Linked DNA regions of Saccharicrinis fermentans DSM 9555 = JCM 21142. The protein of the gene in region 1 interacts with the protein of each later gene in a pairwise test. Links are inferred from orthologs where the notes say so. Each region holds a gene or a part of one and is shown in the gene's direction. Other genes may lie near its edges. The genes, in order: CYTFE_RS0122875 and dnaA.

Region 1 (10,906 bases):
GCCCTGTGGACCATGCTCGGAGATACATGTTGACTTACGAAGCGAAGAGGAACGAAAAAAAGTACCCGGAGCCCAATTGGTAAATGCAGATCACCCTGAGGTGATAGAAGTATGGAACTTGGTGTTTATACAGTACAATAGAAAAGCAGATGGCAGTCTGGAAGCACTCCCAGCCAAACACGTAGATACAGGAATGGGTTTTGAACGCCTCTGTCGCGTTATTCAAAATAAAAAATCAAACTACGACACCGATGTATTCGTGCCTATCATTAACGAGATAGCCAACATAACAAATACACCTTATGGAAAAAAGGAAGATACGGATATTGCCATGCGCGTCATTGCCGACCATATCAGAACAATCTCCTTTTCTATTACCGACGGACAGTTACCCTCCAACAATAAGGCTGGTTACGTGATTCGTCGTATATTGCGTAGGGCTGTTCGTTATGGATATACTTTCCTAGGACAACGCCAGTCGTTCATGTACAAATTACTACCTGCTCTCATGAATTCCATGGGTGATGCCTATCCTGAATTAAAAAAACAACAAGAACTGATAACCAAAGTTATTAAAGAGGAAGAGGAGTCATTTCTACGAACTTTGGCCACAGGAATTTCTATGTTAGATAAAATCATCCAACAAACCAAAGATGGTAATTACAAAGTAGTGGATGGTAAAGTTGCATTTGAACTATATGATACTTATGGATTTCCATTGGATTTAACAGAACTGATACTAAAAGAAAACGATCTGGTGATCAACCGCCGTGAATTTGAAAAGGAAATGGAAGCACAGAAAAATCGGGCCAGAAGTGCTACTGCCATAGAAACGGAAGATTGGGTTCTTTTAATGGAAGATGATGTGGAAGAATTTATTGGTTACGACTACCTGGAAACTGATTTAACAATTGTAAAATACCGCAAGATTACAGTCAAAAATAAATCCTTGTACCAATTGGTTTTTAACATTACGCCCTTTTATGCAGAAAGCGGTGGGCAGGTAGGTGATACCGGTTATATAGATAATGGCACCGAGAAAATAGAAATTATCGATACCAAAAAGGAAAACAACCTAATTGTTCACCTAGCAAAAAAACTACCCAAAGATTTAAAAAGCGACTTTAAAGCTGTTGTTAACAGGGATAAACGTCAGAACATTGCCAACAACCATACAAGCACACACCTCTTACACCAAGCGCTAAAAGAAATACTAGGTACGCATGTGGAACAAAAAGGATCACTGGTTCATCCTGATTACTTACGTTTCGACTTTGCGCACTTTCAAAAAATGACCCGCGAAGAAATAGAGAAAGTTGAAAAGCTGGTTAACCAAAGAATACGTAAAAATTTCGCCTTGGAAGAAATGCGCGACATCCCCGTTGCTAAAGCCCAAGATCTTGGTGCGATGATGCTTTTTGGCGAAAAATACGGCGATGTTGTTCGAGCCATTAAGTTTGGCGATTCCATTGAGCTCTGTGGAGGCACACATGTTAAACATACGGGTGAAATCGGCTTCTTTAAAATTATCAGCGAGGCATCTATTGCTTCAGGCATCAGACGAATCGAAGCGGTTACCGGTGTAAAGGCCGAAGAGATGATTATGACACAGCACAACCTATTGCTGGCTATTCAGGATATGTTTAAATCATCTGGCAACCTACAAAAAAATATAGAATCACTAATGGCCGACAACTCCAAGTTAAGTAAAGATCTGGATGGTATAAAAAGAAACTTTATTAACATGAAGAAACGCGACCTGGTAGACAGTGCCATCGATATAAATGGTATAAAAATAATAACAGCAACCGTAGATCCCGTATTAGGCGACAAATTAAAAGATTTGGCTTTTCAACTTAAAAAGGAAATGAACGAATTTGTGGCTGTATTGGGGGCCAACGTCAATAACAAGCCCCAATTAAGTGTTATCACCTCAGATCAACTTGCACAATCAGGGAAGCTTAACGCCGTGGAAGTCATACGTGATTGTGCCAAGGAAATACAAGGTGGTGGTGGTGGCCAGTCTTTCTTTGCAACTGCTGGAGGTAAAAATCCTGCTGGTCTAGATTCTGCCATCGAAAGAGCCAAAGCCTTTGTCACAGAAAAGTTACAATAGCTCCTATATGATTGGGTAATCCTTCATCTATTATGACACATAAAAAGAGGCTCCAGTATCAAATAAATATTGACACTGGAGCCTCTTTTATATCGTCGCAACACACTACTTCATCATATCTAAAATAATAGGCTTTAATCCACTAAAAAAGAATTCCACAGCAATCACCATCACAATCAAACCCATCAAACGCATCATTACATTATTTCCCGTTTCTCCTAAAAACTTAATAATACGTGAAGAACTATAATAAATAAGATAGGTAAGTAACATCACCAATAAGAGGGTGAAGATCAGCATTAACTTCATGCTAATATTATCCGCATCTTCCATTAAAACAATGGCATTGGTAATAGCTCCCGGACCACATATCATTGGAATCGCCAATGGGGTAACTGATATGTCATTGACATAGGTTTTGATTTCAGACTCTTTTATTTTTACTTTTCCAAGACGCGCCTGTAACATATCCATACCCATCACAAAAAAAATAGCTCCTCCTACAATACGAAAACTATTGACCGAAATACCAAAAAATTTAAACAATAATTGTCCGGAGAAAGCAAAAGCAACAATGGTAAAAAATGCCACAACAGTCGCCTTTTTTGCTGTTTTCACACGATGTTGCTGCTCTAAATCAGCTGTCATAGTCAAAAAAACAGGCATCGATCCCAAGGGATTAATCAGGGTAAAAAAAGAGGTAAATGACAATAAACCAAAAGTAATTAATTCGTTCATGAGATACTTTTTAACCCGGGGTGATACATTAGGGCTTCGTTATAAAAATTAAAAATGCATTTTCCGGGTTTAATGAAAAATAATCTTGCTACATTTTACATATTATCCATAAAAAACGTCCGATACCAACAGCACCGAACGTTTTATTCTTCTGTGTCTATAATATATTTCAAACCACCCATTCGCAGCGGAAACACAAGCGTCAACACGCATAGCCAACCACTTGCTCCAGTCATGCCTATTATAAATGTCCACTCACAATAGATATCAGCCCTTTGCTAGATCAATCCACATATTGATTATATACCCTTCTTAACCAAGGCATCAAAAATAAGATAATCAAGAAAGCACCTGCAGTCAACAATGCATTTGTTAAAAAGAAATAGGATTTTTTTTCGAATAGATCCCATAAACCAGAAAGAACACCAGAAAGCTTATTACCAATGGCAGTACTAAGAAACCAGCCTCCCATCATCAATGCGGCAATACGCTTAGGCGCGAGTTTACTAACCAAGGAAAGTCCCATGGGACTCAAGCAAAGCTCTCCAATGGTAATCACACCATAAACTCCAAACAACCAGGCTACGGATGCCTTATCTAACCCATTTTGCGAAGAAATAGCAGCTACAACCATTACCAACCAGGATACAGCAGATATCAACATGCCCCATGCTATTTTCCCAGGTGTTGTGGGCTCTTTCTTACGACGACGCAACCAGGCAAAAACACCCACCACAAGCGGCGTAAGAAAAACGACAAATCCAGGATTAATAGAGGCCTGCAACTCCGTAGGCCACAAATTCAATTTACCACCTTCTGCTTTTTGGGCTTCCGATAATGATGCCCACTCCTCATCGGTTAAATCACCGGGCTTACCTTCCAAATTTCCTTTAGGAAGCTCCTTGGTATAGTTATCAAAATAAGTATTGGGCCCTTCCTTGGTTCCCAGATCCTCCCCATGAGGTCCTTGTAATTTTATTTTACGCGGCAAAGTAGATACGTCTTCTGTTTTTGCAATGGTGCTGATTACACTTTGCGTTATCCCTGAAACTTCACGCGAAGTATTATTTTTTGCCCAATAAGTCAAGGCCGATCCATTTTGGTGAAATACCGCCCAAAAAATTATAACCACACCAAAAACAGCCAGTAAGGCAGCAATAGGCTCCCGCTCGGTCTTTTTATCTGCCGTTTTCCAAGTTGTAAAAAAGAAAATTAATACAGGAATACAGAAAAAGATAAAAGCATCGGTAGAATCAGCACCGAACATGGTTCCTGGTATAAACCACCCTATGGCAGCGGCAGCAAATGCAGGTAAAAACAATACAGTAAACAAACGACTCATGGAAACATCTCCAGGACGTTTAGGAGAAATCGTATCTGCCTCTTTGATTTCTGGCACACGCGACAAGCCTATCAAAAACCACACAACTCCCACTAACATTCCTACACCAGCGGCAGCAAAAGCCCATCCCCAACCATAGCTGATGCGTAGATATGCCGCCACAAAGTTACACACAAAGGCTCCTATATTGATACCCATATAAAAGATATTATATCCCGAATCCTTTAAGGCTTCATACGCAGGTTTTTCATATAATTTACCCAACAATACAGATACATTGGGTTTAAACATACCATTACCTAAAATAATGAGTAACAGCGAAATATAAAAAATACCCATTGAATCGGGAATGGCCAAACCAATATAACCCGCGGCCATCAACACGCCCCCTATTAATATGGATTTTCGATAACCCAACAAGCGATCAGCTATTAAACCACCGAAAAATGGTGTTAAGTAAACCAAAGCCAAATACGTTCCATAAATATCGGCCGCTTGCATATTGGTGAATCCTAACCCTGCAAAATTAGACGTGGTGGGTTCAATCATATAAAGACTGAAGATCCCTAACATTAGATAATAACCAAAACGCTCCCACATTTCGGTAAAAAACAGGATCATCAATCCCTTTGGATGCTTTTGTTTGGACATATTTATTCGTTTTTAAGTGTATAGTTAACTGTTGTATTATCGTCTAAATTTCCAGAAAAAATCTCTAAATACAATAACCATCTGTCAGTATTATATCTTCTCAACGACGAAAATAAAACTTTAATTGATAAGTCCTAATGATTTTTTGCAGTCAACTCCATTCCTGCTTCAACCTCACATGCTCCAGTATGCAGACAAACATGTAAACAAGTGACTGGATGGTCAGCAATTTTAATGTATAATAGATTTTCAAATGCATTTTTCGACTTAAAAGAATATCAGAGAAGGTGATCTGTCTAAAAAACTATAAAATGGCTTTATTTTTTTCATATTAGCTAAGTTACAGTATCATTTTATTTGTATAAAAATCCCCCCAAAAAAACCATTGATAATCAAAAAACACCCATACAAACTACCTTTATAATCATATTGATTATCTGTCATATATAACAGTACACCATATATACTTGCTTTACTTCACCATTAAAATAATTTCTTTTTGATAGCGAAAAAGAACTTCAAAATCAATTTTTTCGGTCAATCGAAAGAAAATAACCGTTATATTGCGCTGATAATTTAACTCAATCAAATACAATAAAAATGAATAAACAAGAATTCGTAAATGCAATCGCATCAGAAAGTGGCTTGTCTAAAACAGATTCGGAAAAAGCATTAAATGCAACAACAGAAGCTATTAAAAATGCTTTGGCTAAAGGGGAGAGCGTTCAATTAATAGGATTTGGAACTTTTTCTATCAGCAAACGTGCAGCTCGTACAGGAAGAAATCCTCAAACCGGAAAAGAAATCCAAATAGCAGCTAAGAACGTTGCAAAGTTTAAACCAGGTAAAGCTTTAGACGAAGCAGTTAACTAAGAAAAAGCTTACACTATCTGAAAATACGAAAAACTCTCAGTTGTAATAACCGAGAGTTTTCTTTTTTATTGGGGAACAATTACCTAGGATTTTTTGTGTACGACACACCAGAAAAGCAAACTGATTCACTTCTGTGCATCGATAACACAAAGAATAGGACACCTACCTTAACTCAACAAATGCTTCCTGTGGAACTGCAGCACCTAATTTCACACTCAGCTCCCCTGGTGATGCATTACCTACAACTACTTTATAACGTCCTTTTTTCCATATTTTTTCTCCTTTTTCATTTACCACTTTTAGTTGATCTGCTGAAACATTAAAAGAAATCTGTTGATGCGTTCCTTTGCGCAAAGCAATTCTTTTAAACGCCTTTAGGCTCTTTAAAGGCAGTCCCCCAGTAGTATCTAGAGGGCAAACATACAATTGCACTACCTCATCTATATCATAATCACCAGCATTGCTTACTTCAACACTAAGAATAAGATTCTCCGATTTCTTTATTTTATTAGATTCCAGCACCAATCCACTCAATTTTGTTTTTGAATAGGTCAAGCCAAAGCCAAATGGAAACATGGGCTCTTGCGTCATGTATTTATAGGTCCTTCCCTTCATGGAGTAATCCTCATAAGGTGGTAATTGATTCACATTCACTGGAAAAGTTAGCGGAAGATGTCCGGATGGAGACACCTTACCAAACAAGACATCTGCAATAGCATTGCCTCCCTGCTCACCCGGATACCATACTTGCAAAATCGCGTCACAATACTCCTCAATACCTTCTAAGGAAACAGGACTTCCGCTTGCAATTAACAGCACCAAAGGGCCTTTTTTAACATCGGCAATTTGTTTAACGTAATCAATTTGATTTTGGGGCAATCGCAAATCCACTTTATCACCGATGGCACCAGAAGCAATAGCATCTACTTCTTCTCCTTCAAAATCGGCTGTTAGTCCAACAACACAAATGGTTACATCCGACTCTTTTGCAACATTAGGCGCCCAATTTTTGGGGTTAATATTTTTATGAAAAGGCAATGCCCCACTTCTGTAATTCAATGAAGTTCCTAAAGAAACAGCATCTGCAACACCCTCTAGAACAGTCACTAAATTAGGACTAATGCCATAATAACTTCCCATTAACATATCTCCAGAATTGGCAAATGGCCCCGTTACATAAGGCACTTTAATATCTGTAGACAGAGGCAGTGTATTGTCTTTATTCTTTAGCAGCACAATTGATTTCTGCGCCACCTCACGGGCCAAGGCCACATGCTCCGCACAATGAATCTTGTCGGGTCCGATTTTAGCATACAGATTATCACCAGGGTTACCTACGATACCCAGGCGAAAACGCGTTTTAAACAATTGCTTAGTACGCTCATGAATTAGATCCTCGGTTACCAAGCCCAATTTTAAAGCTTCATTTAAATATTGGTAAGTACTCCCACAATTTAAGTTAACTCCGGCTTTTAAGGCCACTGCAGCCGCCTCAGGTGCCGACTTAACATATTTCTGTTTCCATGCGATACCACCAATGGCACCACAATCGGACGTGATATAACCATCAAATTTCCATTGCTCCCTTAACACATCCTTTAACAAAAAGGAATTGGCACATGCTGGCTCACCCAAAACAGCATTATATGCCCCCATTACACCTTCTACCTTAGCGTCTTTTACCAAGGCTTCAAAGGCAGGAAAATAAGTCTCATATAAATCCTGCTGCGTAGGTTCTGCATTAAAGGTATGCCTGAATTCTTCTGGACCTGAATGTACAGCATAATGCTTGGCACAGGCTGCAGTCTTTAAATACACAGGATGATTCCCTTGTAGTCCTTTTACAAAAGACACCCCTATTTGGGCCATCAAAAAGGGATCTTCTCCATAAGTCTCCTGTCCTCTTCCCCAGCGTGGATCCCTAAAAATATTAACATTGGGGGTCCAAAAAGTTAAGCCTGTATATTTACTATGATTTCCCATACGCTGCGAAACACTGTATTTAGCTCTGGCCTCGGTAGAAATAGCGGAAGCCACTCTATAGGCCAATTCAGGATCAAAAGTGGCACCTAGAGCAATTCCTTGCGGAAACACCGTTGCTTTTCCATTACGAGCCACTCCATGCAAAGCCTCGTTCCACCAATCGTAATCCGGTATATTTAACCTAGGAATAGCAGGAGCCCCATTCAGTAACTGACCAATTTTCTCTTCCGTAGTCATCTGAGAAACCAGTATATCTACTCTTTCTTCCAATGGCAATGCATCATTTTCAAAGGAAAAATCTACCTGCTGCCCGTAACCCAAACAAAAACAACAGATTACAAATGCGAATAATAATACTCTTTTCATGTTTAAATTTATCTTTCAATGGTCATATGGAACTCGCCAAAATTAATCATCCCTCTACCTGTTTCCCATGGCTCGTTTCATATAATTTAATTATTTTACCAACTCAAAACCTATGCAGCAAAAATGCAAATAGAAAGCTAAGAATTCATTACATTTCACTATTCAAACAATATTCTAAACACAAATACCCCTATCCATTCACTCATCAACACTAATTTTAAACTAGACATTTGTTTAATCTACACCAATAATAATCTGTCCCTATAAAATTATCTTTAACTTTGTATTATGAATCATATCAAGCGTTTACATATTATCATCATTACCTTTTATTTAGGTTCTATATTTTTCCACAGCTATTCAAAGGAAAATCAAACATCAACAAATGCGAATAGTTCATTAAATTCTTCTACCAACATGCTTAATACAAACACAGAAGCTAACACAGAAGAAAAGCTATATAAACTACACCAAAAATTAGCACATTTACGCAATACAAAAGATACAGCCAACGCCATTCAGTGCCTAATTGCCATCACCGATATCTATCGTTTCAGAGGCAATTATAACGAATCATTCGATAAATTATGGGATGCCTTACTGATGGCTGAAAATACACGAGATAACATAAGCCAGATACATATCCATCGAAACTTAGGAATTCTTTATAATATATTTAACAAGGACAGCATGGCCATCAAACACCTTCAATGGTCCATCCAAAACAGCAAACACAGCAATATCAGCAAGCACAAACAACATAGTCAAGCCATACAAAGCTATTTTAGTTTAGCCACCGTATACAGCAACAACCACGAATATGACTTAGCATTAAGCTATCTGGATTCCTGTCATTTACTCAATCCGACCAGTTTCCAACCCTTCGTAATCGCCGAGATGGGATCCATCTATCTACGAAAAGGACAACTGTCCATCGCTGAACCCTTATTAAACAAGGCCAATAAGTATTTTGTGGATAATGATGCCAACTACCAAATTGTCACCTGCTCATTTTTAGGTGATTTAAAACAAAAACAAAACAAACCAGATAGCGCATCATTTTATTACTCTCAAAGTTACCAAACAATAAAAAAGAAAAAAGCATATCTAGAATACAAACCACAGGTACTAAAAAAATTGGCAGCTATCCATCTGACACAAAACAAACCCAGACTCGCCTATTCTTTATTACAAGAGGGCAACATGATATCCGACAGTCTGTTTAACGCAAAAAGTCAACAAAACAGTCAACTTTTCGAAATAAAAAACAAATACAAAGAAGCTTTAATTGAAAAAGAAAAGACCATACTACAACAAAACAATGAAATCAAGCAAAAAAACAAAATTCAGCTTATCCTTTCCATATCATTTGTTTTGTTGTTACTATTCGGTATTACAGCAACCATACTTATAAAAGTCAAAAATCGATTAAAAAAACTCGACTTACAGCAACAGCTAGAAAAAGAAAAAAACAATGCTGTACTGGAAGTAAAAAGTAAAGAACTAACAACGTATGCCTTACAACTCATAGACAAAGAACAGGCTTTAAACGAATTACTACACATCATCAAAGAAACAGCCCCAAACAAATACCCTTCTTTACGCAATAAATTCATCAAAGGAAATCAAAATCTGTGGGAAGAATTTAATATGCGATTTATTAAAGTTAATGACAATTTTTACAAACATTTAAGAGAAAAGCATCCTGACATTACACCTACCGAACAAAAACATTGTGCATTAATCAAACTAAATTTCGACAGTACAGAAATGGCCAAAATACTCAACATATCGGTACAAAGTGTTCATACCTCGCGTTACCGCATCCGGAAAAAAATAGGACTGACACATGAGGAAAGTCTTAGTAACTACATCGGAGCACTATAGCTACCTAAGTATTATACGAGCAGAAATATCCTCAATGGATGCTTTCTTTTTATTACTATCCAACAATCATTAGGCTTTTACACGTGTAATAATAAAAAACACTATTACAAAGCTCTCGGTTCAAGGACACCTCTATACGAACATAAAAAACAATTCCTTAGCTCGTCCACAAAAAATCAAGTCCATAAAAAAAGCCCACTAACAATGATCAGTGGGCTTTGTATTATTATCAAATAAAATAATTAATGAATTCCTTTCATCATTTTATTAAGCACAGGCGCCAATAAGAAAGCAACACCCGCCAAAACAATTGCATAGGTAGCTATAAAATAAAATGTAGGAAAGCCTAGTGCTTTCGAGATAGCAGTCATAGCCGCCGCCAGATAATTACCCAAAGCAATAGAAGCAAACCATGCTCCCATCATAATTGAAGTAATTTTAGGAGGAGAAAGCTTGGTAATCATCGACAAACCAACCGGTGACATACAAAGCTCACCTATGGTGTGCATTAAATAAATCAACACCAACCAAAGCGGACTTACCAAAATACCATTGGCTACATCGGCATTATCATTAGCTATACCAGCAATTAAAAAACCTACAGATAAAAACACAAGCGAAAAACCGAATTTATTGGGTGTACGCGGATTTCTTTTCTTTTCCGAAAGCTTCGTCCATATAACTGTAAAAAAAGGTGCCAAAACAACTATGAACAAAGCATTTACCGATTGAAACCATGAAGCAGGAATTTCCCAATCAAATAAGACCCGATCGGTAGCCTCTTTGGCAAAGGTATTAAATGAGGTACCTGCCTGTTCAAAGCCTGACCAGAAAGCAAGGTTAAAGAAAGCAAGAACCAAAATCACGCCAACTCTACTCCACTCTGTTTTTCCTTTGGTACCTTTAAATATCGTAATTGCCAAATAAGCTAAACCAATCACACCTGCCCC
Region 2 (10,989 bases), 3.8 Mb from region 1 along the record:
AGATAAGAATTTAGGTGTTCAGCTGGTATCTGTGCATGATAATATGTTGGAGAATCCTTATGAAACACTTAAGCAATTGAATCGATTAGGCTTTAGTTATATAGAGACTTTTGTTTATGCTGATGGTACTTTCTATGGTATGAGTCCTGCTGTATTTAAAAATATGGTTGCGCTTGCCGGACTTAGGTTTGAAGGTTCTATGACTTTTTATGATTTGCCCACTGATGAAAAATGGGATGAGGCTATTTTATGGTGGAAAAAATGTATTCGAGATCATAAAGAAGCAGGTGTTTCCTATTTGTCAACTTCTAATCATGAACTGAAAACGGTAAAGAGTAAACATGAACTTCAAAGGTATTGCGATTATTATAATGCTATAGGAAAGTTATGTGCAGAAAATGGATTGCAGTTTGTATATCATAATCATGCGGATGCTTTAAATGTGGCGCAAATAGATTCTCTCAAGAAGTTTATTCGCAAAGGTGGTGGATTTGTGGGTATTCATGCAGCATCGGCCGCAAAAAAAAGAAATGCATGGTATGATGGTTTGATAGGTGGAGTGTTTACGAATCATCCAAAGTTACAGTCTGCTGTTTTGCAAGTTGAAGATGCTAGTTTTCCTGCTGTGATGCACTTGCCTCCTAAGTGGTTATGGAGTGATGAATGGTATAATTTCGATAAATTTGATGATCAAAAAGTGCATGTGGTATTAAAGGTGGATGAGAAAACTTATGATTATTCAGCTGGTTATGATCGTATTCCTTTGAAAGGAATGGGCGAAAATCATCCTATTGCGTGGTGTCATCATTACGATGGGGGGCGAATTTTTTCTACAGATTCGCGAAAAATATATGCCTGCACAGTTAAATCAAAATGAGATATAGATTTTAGATTGGATGTCTTTCTTGTTCTGGGTTTGCCGGAAAAATTGTGTGGATATCAGTTGAATATCAGATTGTAAATAGATCTTGATTAAAGCATTTAAACTTATGAACAATTAATTTGAAAATTGTAATTATTTATGTTCTGCTAAAATATTTCTGTTAAATAGCTCTCGAAAAAAATATTGTTTGTACGTTGCGACGGTTTTTGGATGAATGAAATGAGGTTTTACTAAATTAAAAATTATATGAAAAAATGTATTTTCATGATTATTCTTACGGTGTTGAGTATTCATATTTACGCCGAAGGATATCAGGTTAATGTACAAAGTCAAAAGAATACAGCGATGGGGCATACAGGAACAGGTCTTCTGTTGGGAACATCATCTATTCATTTTAATCCTGGAGCATTAGGGTTTATGCAAAAAGATTTTGAGTTCTCCTTTGGGGGGACAGCTGTATTCTCTAAAGTATCTTATTCGCAAAAAGGCTCCAATTACCAGTCTGAAACAGATAGTCCAATTGGTACTCCTTTTTATGCTTATGCAGCAAAAAAAATAAATGAAAAACTTGTTCTGGGTATTGGACTTACAACTCCTTATGGTAATTCATTGGCGTGGGAGGATGATTGGGCAGGACGTTATTTAATTCAAAATATATCATTAAGTGCCATAGTTGCTCAACCAACATTGTCTTATCGTTTAAGTGATAAATGGGGCATAGGAATTGGAGCAATGGTTGTTTTTGGTTCGGTTGATTTAAACAGGGCTTTACCTGTTGATGGTACTGTGCCAGGAAGTGTAAGTATGGAAGGTTCTACAACAGCCTTGGGCTTTAATGTGGGAGCTTTTTTTAAGGCTTCTCCGCAGTTATCCTTGGGCTTGAACTATCGTTCTAAGGTGACCATGGAGATGGAAGGTGGCGATGCTGACTTTACTGTGCCCTCTGCCTTACGTATATATTTCCCGTCTGGCAATAAATTTGATGCAGAATTGCCTCTTCCGGCCAATTTAACATTGGGTGTGGGCTATCAAATAAATGATAAAGTTACCTTAGCGGCTGACTTTCAATACGTATTTTGGGACGCCTATAAGGAACTGTATTTTGATTTCGAAACCAATACCAGCCTGTTGGCTGATTCGCCCAATCCAAGAAATTACGAGAACACACTTATTTATCGTTTGGGTGCAGAATACAAACAAAGTGAAAACTTAATACTCCGAGCGGGTATTTATTTTGATGAAACACCTGTTTCAGAAGATTATTTGAATCCGGAGACACCAGGTATGAATAAAATTGGGATGTCAACAGGAGCAAGCTATATGCTCAATGATAAGTTGACTGTTGATTTGTCGTTATTGTTTATTGTAGGACTCGATAGAGATGCCAGTTACTTGCCGGCCAATTTTAGTGGAACCTATGATAGTCAAGCCTTTTTGCCTGGTGTTGGATTAACTTATTCATTTTAATTTATACGCATGATAATGATATTTGATAATATAAAATATATGACCATATTATTGGTCGTTTTTCTTGCAGGTTGTGAATTACAACCCGATGATTTTAGCCCTTCTGCAGGAAGTGCTGATTTCTCTAATTATGTAGCGCTTGGCGACTCATATACGGCTGGCTATACCGATGGAGCCATGGGGGCGAGAGGACAAGAAAGTAGTTTCCCGAATATTATGGCAACTCAACTGGCGATGGTTGGTAATGGTGGTTTTCAACAACCTACGATTGAAGGTGGGGGAAGTGTTAGCGGCAGTGGAACCGGCTATTATTCACTTCAGGTGGTGGACGGAAATCTTAGTCCTGTGCCTGGAGAAGGTGATATGGATATTTTTTCTGATCGTTTATACAATGCCAGTGAGCCAACTCATAATCTAGGTGTACCTGGCGCTAAATCGTCTCATTTATTGGCAGATGGATACGCCAATTTGAATCCTTTCTTTGCCCGATTTGCGAGTAGTGAATCCACTAGCGTATTGACAGATGCCTTGGCACAAAATCCGACTTTTGTATCGCTTTGGATAGGGGGAAATGATGTTTTGTCTTATGCACTTGAAGGAGGAGAGGTCGATGAAATTACCTCGGCCACACATTTTGATTTTTATATGGGTGTTATTGCGGAAAGTTTATTTGCCGAATCTACCAAAGGTGTTATCGCCAACATACCGCATATTGAAGCCTTACCTTATTTTAATACCATTGCATATGATGCCTTGGTATTGGATCAAGCAACAGCAGACGCGCTAAACTCAGCATACGCACAGTATAATGCGGGTGCACTGGCCTTTGGTTTACCAAAAATTGAATTTGTGGAAGGTGCCAATGCGTTAGTAATCGAAGATGAAGATTATGCACATCCTGCCAAAATACGTCAAATTACAGCAGAAGAAAAGGTGCTTTTGCCTGCCTTAAGTAGTATACGCAATAAGGAAGTCGGCTGGGGATCTGCAAGCCCAATACCTGCAAATTATATTTTGGATGCAGAAGAAGTGTCGGACATAAGCGAGGCAATAGATGCGTTTAATATTACTATAAAAAATATAAGCGAACAGTATGACCTGGCCTTCGTTGATTTGGAGGCTTTAATGGAAAGAGCCATCTCTTCAGGTATTTTATTGGATGGAAATATATATACTTCTACATTTGTGTCTGGAGGGATTTTTTCTTTGGATGGCATTCACCCCACAGCTCGTGGAGCCGCTATTATATCCAATACTTTTGTAGAAGCTATCAATCTTAAATATGGCGCCCAAATACCCAAGGTGAATATTAATGATTATTCAACGGTAGTATATCCTTAAATAATATTAAGCAGATTATATTTTGTAAGGTTGTTTCTTTTGTAGAAACAATCTTTTTTTTGGTGTTTTATCAGGAAGGTTGAATCTGTTCATAAAGAAGTAATTATAATGAAAGATGAACGGTTGTATTTGTATTGAATGTTTAACAGATTCATTGGATTGTACTTTTTAAGTAAAAATCTGTTATTTTTGAAGATCAATAAAACCGCAGTTATGGCTAAAATTTCTAAAGAAGCTAAGGTTGGTTTAACCGTTGGGTTAGCAATTTTTATATTTGCTTGGGGTATTAATTTCCTGAAAGGAAAAGATATATTTACTCCAGGTTATAAGGTTCATGGTATATATTCCAGAATAGATGGACTCACGGAATCAAGTCCGATATATTATAAGGGTTTTCAAATAGGATCTGTTCGTAAGATATCTCTGCTGGCTGGAGGTAATAGTGATTTACTGGTTACAATGGCCATTGAAAAGGATATCGACTTTCCTAAAAATACTGTTGCGCAGATTTATAGTCTCGATTTGATGGGATCGAAAGGTATCCGTTTTGTGTATGGAAATAGCCCTGATCTAATTGAGGCTGGCGATACTTTAAGTACGTCAGTAACAGGTGATTTGGCAGACCAAGTGAGTCAGGAAGTACTTCCGTTAAAGGATAAAGTGGAGAATATGGTTGTTGGCCTGGATTCAATTTTAACCAACTTAAACCGATTTTTAAGTGAAGAAAATAAAAATAGTTTGTCAAGTGGTATGAATGATTTTTCCGGTATGATGAGGAATTTAAATCAAATTAGTGCTTCCATTAACTACAGTTTGAAAGAAAAAGGATCATTAGATAATACACTGGCTAATCTCGAAGCCGTAAGTTTGGTTTTAAAGGCAAATGGTGAAGCACTATCTGCTTTGATGAAGAATATGGAGTCTGCCTCAGGCCAATTGGCCGATGCTCATATTGATAGTCTGGCCCATAAGATGAGCAATACTTTTGTATCTGTTAATACGCTTTTAACATCCTTGAATCGAGGGGAAGGAACCGTAGGTAAACTTATGTCGGATGAACAACTGTATGACAATATGAATAATGTTTCTGTTAGTTTAGATAGGTTGTTGAATGATGTTAGGGAGCAGCCCAAACGTTATGTTAATTTTAGTGCTGTAAGTTTTGGAGGTGGAAAGGCCGAAAAGAAGAAAGACCAGAAGACTGTTTATAAACTTTTATTAAAAAAATCCAAAGCACCTTTGGATTTACGTGGCGTTGAGCTTGGGGAGGATAAGTATGTGAGAGAAGAACGTTCAGGTAAATTTTATCTGTATACCATAGGAGAGGAGCAGCGTAAGGAAGCTTTGCTGGGCTTAAAAAATGATATCAGTGATCGTTACCCTGATGCTCAAATAGTTACCTTTCGGGGTGGAAAAATGGTGAAAAAATAAACTTCTTCTTCATAAAACGACCAATTTACATTTTCAATTATAATATTAAGTAGTGCCTTAGGTAAAAAAAAAGCAAAAAAATGTCTGTTTAGCTCAAAGCCTTTGTTCTTAGTGCATATGGTGAGTCCATTTAACATTGAATAATGTGTTCAATTGAATGATTCATAGATGTTTATGTAGGAATGTGCATAAAGGGTTATAAATAAGATCAGTAGTGTACATTTTACAATGTCAAGTATTTTAACATTTTTTTTTCAAGATTTTTTTCACAAATTTTGTATTAGATAATACCTAGTATATAACATAAAACACTAAACAGAGGAAGCAAATAATGAAGCCCGGTTACGAAATTGTATGGAATAATTGTTTGAATGTAATTAAAGACAATATTCCACAAATAAGCTTTAAAACATGGTTCGAACCTATTGTGCCTCTTAAGATTGAAAGTGATGTATTAACCATTCAGGTTCCGAGTGCTTTTTTTTATGAGTATTTGGAAGAGCATTTTATCGATCTTTTGAGAAGTACCATTAGAAGAGAACTTGGGCATTCGGCTAAGTTGGAGTATAGTGTGGTTGTGGATAACCCTCATCAAAAGAATCAACAGCCATTAACCCAACGCTTGCCCTCGAATAACAGAACAGACTTACGAAACCGACCCGTATCCATGCAAATGAATTCGGAAAAGCCGGTGGTGAAAAACCCGTTTGTTATCCCAGGCATCAAAAAGTTGAATGTGGATCCTCAGCTTAATTCTGATTATACCTTTGAGAACCATATCGAAGGTGAATGTAATAGATTGGCTCGCTCAGCTGGTATGGCGGTAGCTAAGAATCCTGGTAAGACAGCCTTTAACCCATTGTTTTTGTATGGTAACTCCGGATTAGGAAAAACTCACTTGGCACAGGCAATAGGTATTGATGTAAAAAAGTATTTTCCTGAAAAAACCGTTTTATATGTAAACGCAAATAAGTTTCAAACGCAGTTTACCGAATCGGTTCGTAATAATACACAAAATGATTTTCTTAACTTTTATCAGATGATTGATGTTTTGATCATTGATGATGTGCAGGAGTTTGCAGGAAAAGAGAAAACACAAAATACGTTTTTCCATATTTTTAACCACCTTCATCAAATGGGTAAGCAGCTAATATTAACGGCCGATAAAGCACCTGTGGAAATGAAGGGGATGGAAGATAGATTGCTGTCACGTTTTAAATGGGGATTGTCTGCTGATGTACATATACCCGATTATGATACGCGTGTGGCTATTTTGAAGCATAAACTATATAAGGACGGAATCAATTCTATTGGTGGTGATGTGATAGAGTATATTGCTTCTAATATTTCGCAAAATATACGGGAGTTAGAGGGTGCTTTAATTTCATTATTGGCTCAGGCGACACTTAATAAAAAAGAGATCACAAGGGAAGTGGCCATGTCAATTGTCGATAAGTTGGTAAAGAAAACGCAAAAAGAGTTAAGTGTTGACTATATACAGCAGATTGTATGCGACTATTTTGGATTGGCAGTGGATTCTTTGCAGTCTAAAACACGAAAAAGAGAAATTGTGCAGGCTCGTCAGGTAGCTATGTATTTTTCTAAGAGCCTGACAAACTCGTCTTTGTCTGCCATTGGATCGAAAATTGGAAAGAAAGATCATGCAACTGTTTTACATGCTTGTAAAACAGTGAATAACCTAATAGAAACAGATAAAGATTTTAAAAACCAAATGCAGGAAATCGAAGCCCAAATAAAAATGTAAAATTAGATATTTAACGAATAGAAGAAGTTGTTGGAACAAATGTTGCAACAACTTTTTTGTTTATCCCAACTTGCTTTTGTTTTGGTGATACTCTTTTTATACTTTTGGAGGCACTATAATTCAGAACTGTAAACTCAATGATCAGAAAATCATTTATTAGCTATTGGATATTTGTTGCATTTATTTATGCTTCATTGCCTGTTATGGCACAAGATAACAGTGGTAAGAAAATTGCCGACAAAGTTATTGTTGATGGAAATACCTATTATTTACATATCGTAAAAAAAGGAGAGGGGTTTTATGGGATAGCCAAAAAATATGGCGTATCTCAAAAAGAAATCCACGAAGCAAATCCTGGTTCTATTTTCGGTTTAAAGCCTGGTGATATACTTCGTGTTCCTGTTATTGATGGTAGAAATAGCAATGCAAATGAAATTAAACAATCTGGTAAGTTTATTTATCATACCGTTGAGAAAGGACAAACGCTTTACTTTTTGTCTAGGAAGTATAAAGTGAGTATCGACGATATTAAAAAATATAACGCTGGTGCTAACGGCGATTTATTGGTGGGAACTATTTTTAAGATTCCTGTAGCTACCACCCAAAAACAAAATGAAGATTCTGGTAGCTCGTATATTTATCATGTGGTAAAACCTAAAGAGACCCTTTATGGTATTTCTATGAAATATCATACAAAGGTAGATTCTATTTTAAAGTATAACCAGGCTTTATTGGATGGTATCTTGTCGGTTGGTTCTACGGTTCGTATACCCAAGGTTGATTTGCCTTTGGTAAGCGAGGTTATAAGTGATCAGGCTATGCATTCGCCTATTGAAGATGATCAATATTTGTATCACAAAATAGAACAAGGTGAAACCATTTATTCGGTGAGTAAAATGTATCATGTTTCGCAACAAGACTTGGTGAGTACTAATCCTAGTTTAAATCCTGACAGTCTACCCTTGGGTTACCTGGTGAGAATACCTAAGGTAAAGGTTGAAAAGCCAGACGAGAATGGACATCGTCAGGAAAACGATTTTAAAAAGCATACTGTTCGACGTAAGGAAACTATTTATTCTATATCGCAGAAATATGGAGTGGAGATTGCCGATATTGAGGAGGCTAATCCAAACATGATATTGACCCATATTCGAAAAGGAACAAAAATTAATATTCCCACATCAACTTACCTTGCTCGTAAGAAGGAGGAACAGCGCATGGCGCAATTGGTGGTCGAAGATAAAGAAGAGCCTTATTTGGATACTGTTTCTGTGGATTGTGGAGCTTACGATTATTATGCAAGTAAAGAGATTCTTAAAGTAGCTTTGTTATTACCCTTTGATTTGGAGGCTACACGTAAGGAAAATATTGTGAGCAAAATAGAAGGTGATCAAGAGGTGCTAATGGAGAGGGAAAATCCGGTTGTTTCGTCTCGTTCACGTAGTTTTGTGGAGTTTTATGAAGGAGCCTTGATGGCGCTTGATTCTTTGAAAAAACAAGGTGTTAATGTGCAGCTTTATACCTTTGATACAGCACCTGATACAAATAAAGTGAAGCAAATTCTGAATCGGCCTGAGCTTCGATCGGTGGATCTGATTGTGGGACCTGCGTATGCGAGTAACTTAAAACTGGTCTCAGATTTTTCGGTTAGTCATCAAATAAAAATGGTTTATCCCTTGTCAAGTGTAAATCCTGTCCTGAATGAAAATCCATATTTGTTTCAAGTAAATACACCGGATAGTTTGTTGTTCGATCAATATTCGAATTATATTGTGAAACAACGTGAGAATATGCGTATTGTCGTGTTAAAATCTGCTGTTCCTAATGATGAGGAGGATAAGCTGGCTATGATGATTAAAAATAAGCTCTATCTTAAGTATCTTCCTCAGGGGAAAATACCAGATTTTATGGAAATAGCTTTTTCTGAACAAAATGTGCAAGGGGTGGAAGCATTGCTCAGTCATGACAAAGAGAATTTAGTCGTTATTCCTTCTCCCGATGAAGCAGATGTATCTAAGATTATAACTACTTTACACGGTGTATCAGAGTCTACAGACGTAAAGATAAAATTAATTGGTTTTGGGAGTTGGTTGAGATTTCAAACCATTGATGCAGAGGAAATACATGATTTGGATACAGAAATATTGACACCCTATGTGTTGGATCATCAGAATAGTGTGGTTCAAGATTTTTCTGCGAAATATAGAGCATGGTATTATACTGAACCATTGGCCGTTTCACCTTACTTTATTCGGTCAGGAAGAGATGCGAAATATTCTAGGTATGGTATATGGGGCTTTGATGTGATGTTTTATTTCTTAAGTGCCCAGGTTCAATATGGATCTCAGTTTGAGCACTGTATTCAGCATTACTCGGCAAAACAAGTGCAATTCAACTTTAACTTTAAGAGGTATGCTAACTGGGGAGGATTTTTTAATGATGGCTTGTATGTAATCAGGTTTAGTCCTTCTTTGGATATATATCGCAAACCCCTTAACTAAGATTGGGGCAGAGTCCTGGAAAATAAATGATCATTATAGTAATACAGTAATATTAATAAATGGTTTCGGTAAATCAGTTGTCGGTTGAGTTTGGAGGTTTTACCTTATTCAAAGATGTGTCTTTTCTAGTCAATCCTAAAGACAAAATTGGATTAGCAGGTAAAAATGGTGCTGGAAAATCAACATTACTTAAAATATTAGCAGGTGTTCAAACACCTACCAGTGGTACATTATCTTGTGCCAAAGATGTGAAAATTGGTTATCTGCCTCAGCATATGAAGCATGATGATACTGGTACCGTGTGGGATGAAGTGGAAAAAGCATTTGGTGAGCTTAAAACACTGGAAAAGGAAATAGATTATTTGAACGAGCAGTTGGGGAAACGGACGGATTATGAATCGCAATCATATCTGGATTTGATTCATCAGGTAAGTGATAAAAGCGAAAGATTAAATATGCTTGGTGGTGCAAACTACGCCTCAGGTATAGAGGTTACCTTGAAAGGACTTGGGTTTGAAAGAGATGATTTTACACGTTTGACTTCTGAGTTTTCTGGTGGATGGAGAATGCGTATCCAACTTGCAAAGATATTATTGCAAAAACCAGATGTGTTTTTATTGGATGAACCTACTAACCATTTGGATATAGAGTCGATACAATGGTTCGAAGAATTTCTGAAAAACTATAGTGGTGCAGTGGTCTTGGTTTCTCATGACCGTGCTTTTTTGGATAATATAACCAAACGAACTATTGAAATTCAAATGGGAAAGATATATGATTACAAAGCTTCTTATACCAGATACCTTGAGCTGAGAGAAGAGCGAAAGGAACAGCAAATGGCAGCTTATCGTAATCAGCAGAAACTAATTGAAGACACAGAGAAATTTATTGAACGTTTTCGATATCAGGCAACCAAAGCGGTTCAGGTTCAGTCGCGCATTAAGCAACTGGAGAAATTGGATCGAATCGAGGTTGATGAGTTTGATAAATCGGCATTGAGGATTAAGTTTCCCCCGGCGCCGCATGCGGGAAGTATTACACTGGAAGGTAAACATGTTTCAAAAAGCTATGGTGAACATGAGGTTTTGTCTGATGTTGATTTTACCATTGAAAGAGGTGAAAAGGTTGCCTTTATAGGAAGAAATGGGGAGGGTAAAACTACCATGGCTAGGATGATTATGAATGAGATTAGCTTCACAGGTAGCATAAAATTAGGTCACCAGGTGAAAATAGGCTATTTTGCTCAGAATCAAGCCGACCTACTGGATGAAAGTGTTTCTGTACTTGAAACAATTGATCGTGTGGCGGTTGGTGATGTGAGGTTAAAGATTCGTGATTTATTGGGTGCTTTTATGTTTAGTGGTGAAGCGGTGGATAAAAAAGTATCGGTTTTGTCAGGAGGGGAAAGAACCCGCTTGGCAATGGTTAAACTGCTGCTTGAACCAGTGAACTTACTTATCCTGGATGAGCCAACAAACCATTTGGATATTAGATCTAAAGAACTATTGAAACAAGCGGTTAAAGATTTTGAGGGAACGGTGGTCGTGGTTTCTCATGATCGTGAATTCCTCGATGGCCTGGTGGATAAGGTTTATGAATTC

Evidence for each region.
Region 2: the proteins of CYTFE_RS0122875 (region 1) and dnaA interact in binary tests that used the Escherichia coli proteins (3 or more experiments, as listed by UniProt). The link is inferred for Saccharicrinis fermentans DSM 9555 = JCM 21142 from one-to-one orthologs.

Annotation. Positions count from the first base shown.
Region 1 is NZ_KI912107.1:5,568,903-5,579,808, reverse strand. What follows is about bases 4,283-7,083. They hold CYTFE_RS0122875 (HU family DNA-binding protein), read left to right. Parts: upstream 4,283-5,447; coding sequence 5,448-5,720; downstream 5,721-7,083. Other genes in these bases: CYTFE_RS0122870 (glycoside hydrolase family 3 C-terminal domain-containing protein), read right to left, coding at 5,883-7,083; CYTFE_RS0122880 (peptide MFS transporter), read right to left, coding at 4,283-4,847. Outside these bases: alaS (alanine--tRNA ligase), read left to right, coding at 1-2,116; CYTFE_RS0122885 (MarC family protein), read right to left, coding at 2,222-2,854; more of CYTFE_RS0122880, read right to left, coding at 3,138-4,282; more of CYTFE_RS0122870, read right to left, coding at 7,084-8,069; CYTFE_RS0122865 (tetratricopeptide repeat protein), read left to right, coding at 8,358-9,956; CYTFE_RS0122860 (peptide MFS transporter), read right to left, coding at 10,199-10,906.
Region 2 is NZ_KI912107.1:1,778,529-1,789,517, reverse strand. The notes cover bases 4,787-7,670. They hold dnaA (chromosomal replication initiator protein DnaA), read left to right. Parts: upstream 4,787-5,453; coding sequence 5,454-6,887; downstream 6,888-7,670. Other genes in these bases: CYTFE_RS25420 (LysM peptidoglycan-binding domain-containing protein), read left to right, coding at 7,025-7,670; CYTFE_RS0107185 (MlaD family protein), read left to right, coding at 4,787-5,122. Also shown: CYTFE_RS28530 (ThuA domain-containing protein), read left to right, coding at 1-877; CYTFE_RS0107195 (OmpP1/FadL family transporter), read left to right, coding at 1,130-2,350; CYTFE_RS0107190 (SGNH/GDSL hydrolase family protein), read left to right, coding at 2,360-3,691; more of CYTFE_RS0107185, read left to right, coding at 3,905-4,786; more of CYTFE_RS25420, read left to right, coding at 7,671-9,388; CYTFE_RS0107170 (ABC-F family ATP-binding cassette domain-containing protein), read left to right, coding at 9,448-10,989. UniProt on the Escherichia coli protein: Plays an essential in the initiation and regulation of chromosomal replication. Binds in an ATP-dependent fashion to the origin of replication (oriC) to initiate formation of the DNA replication initiation complex once per cell cycle.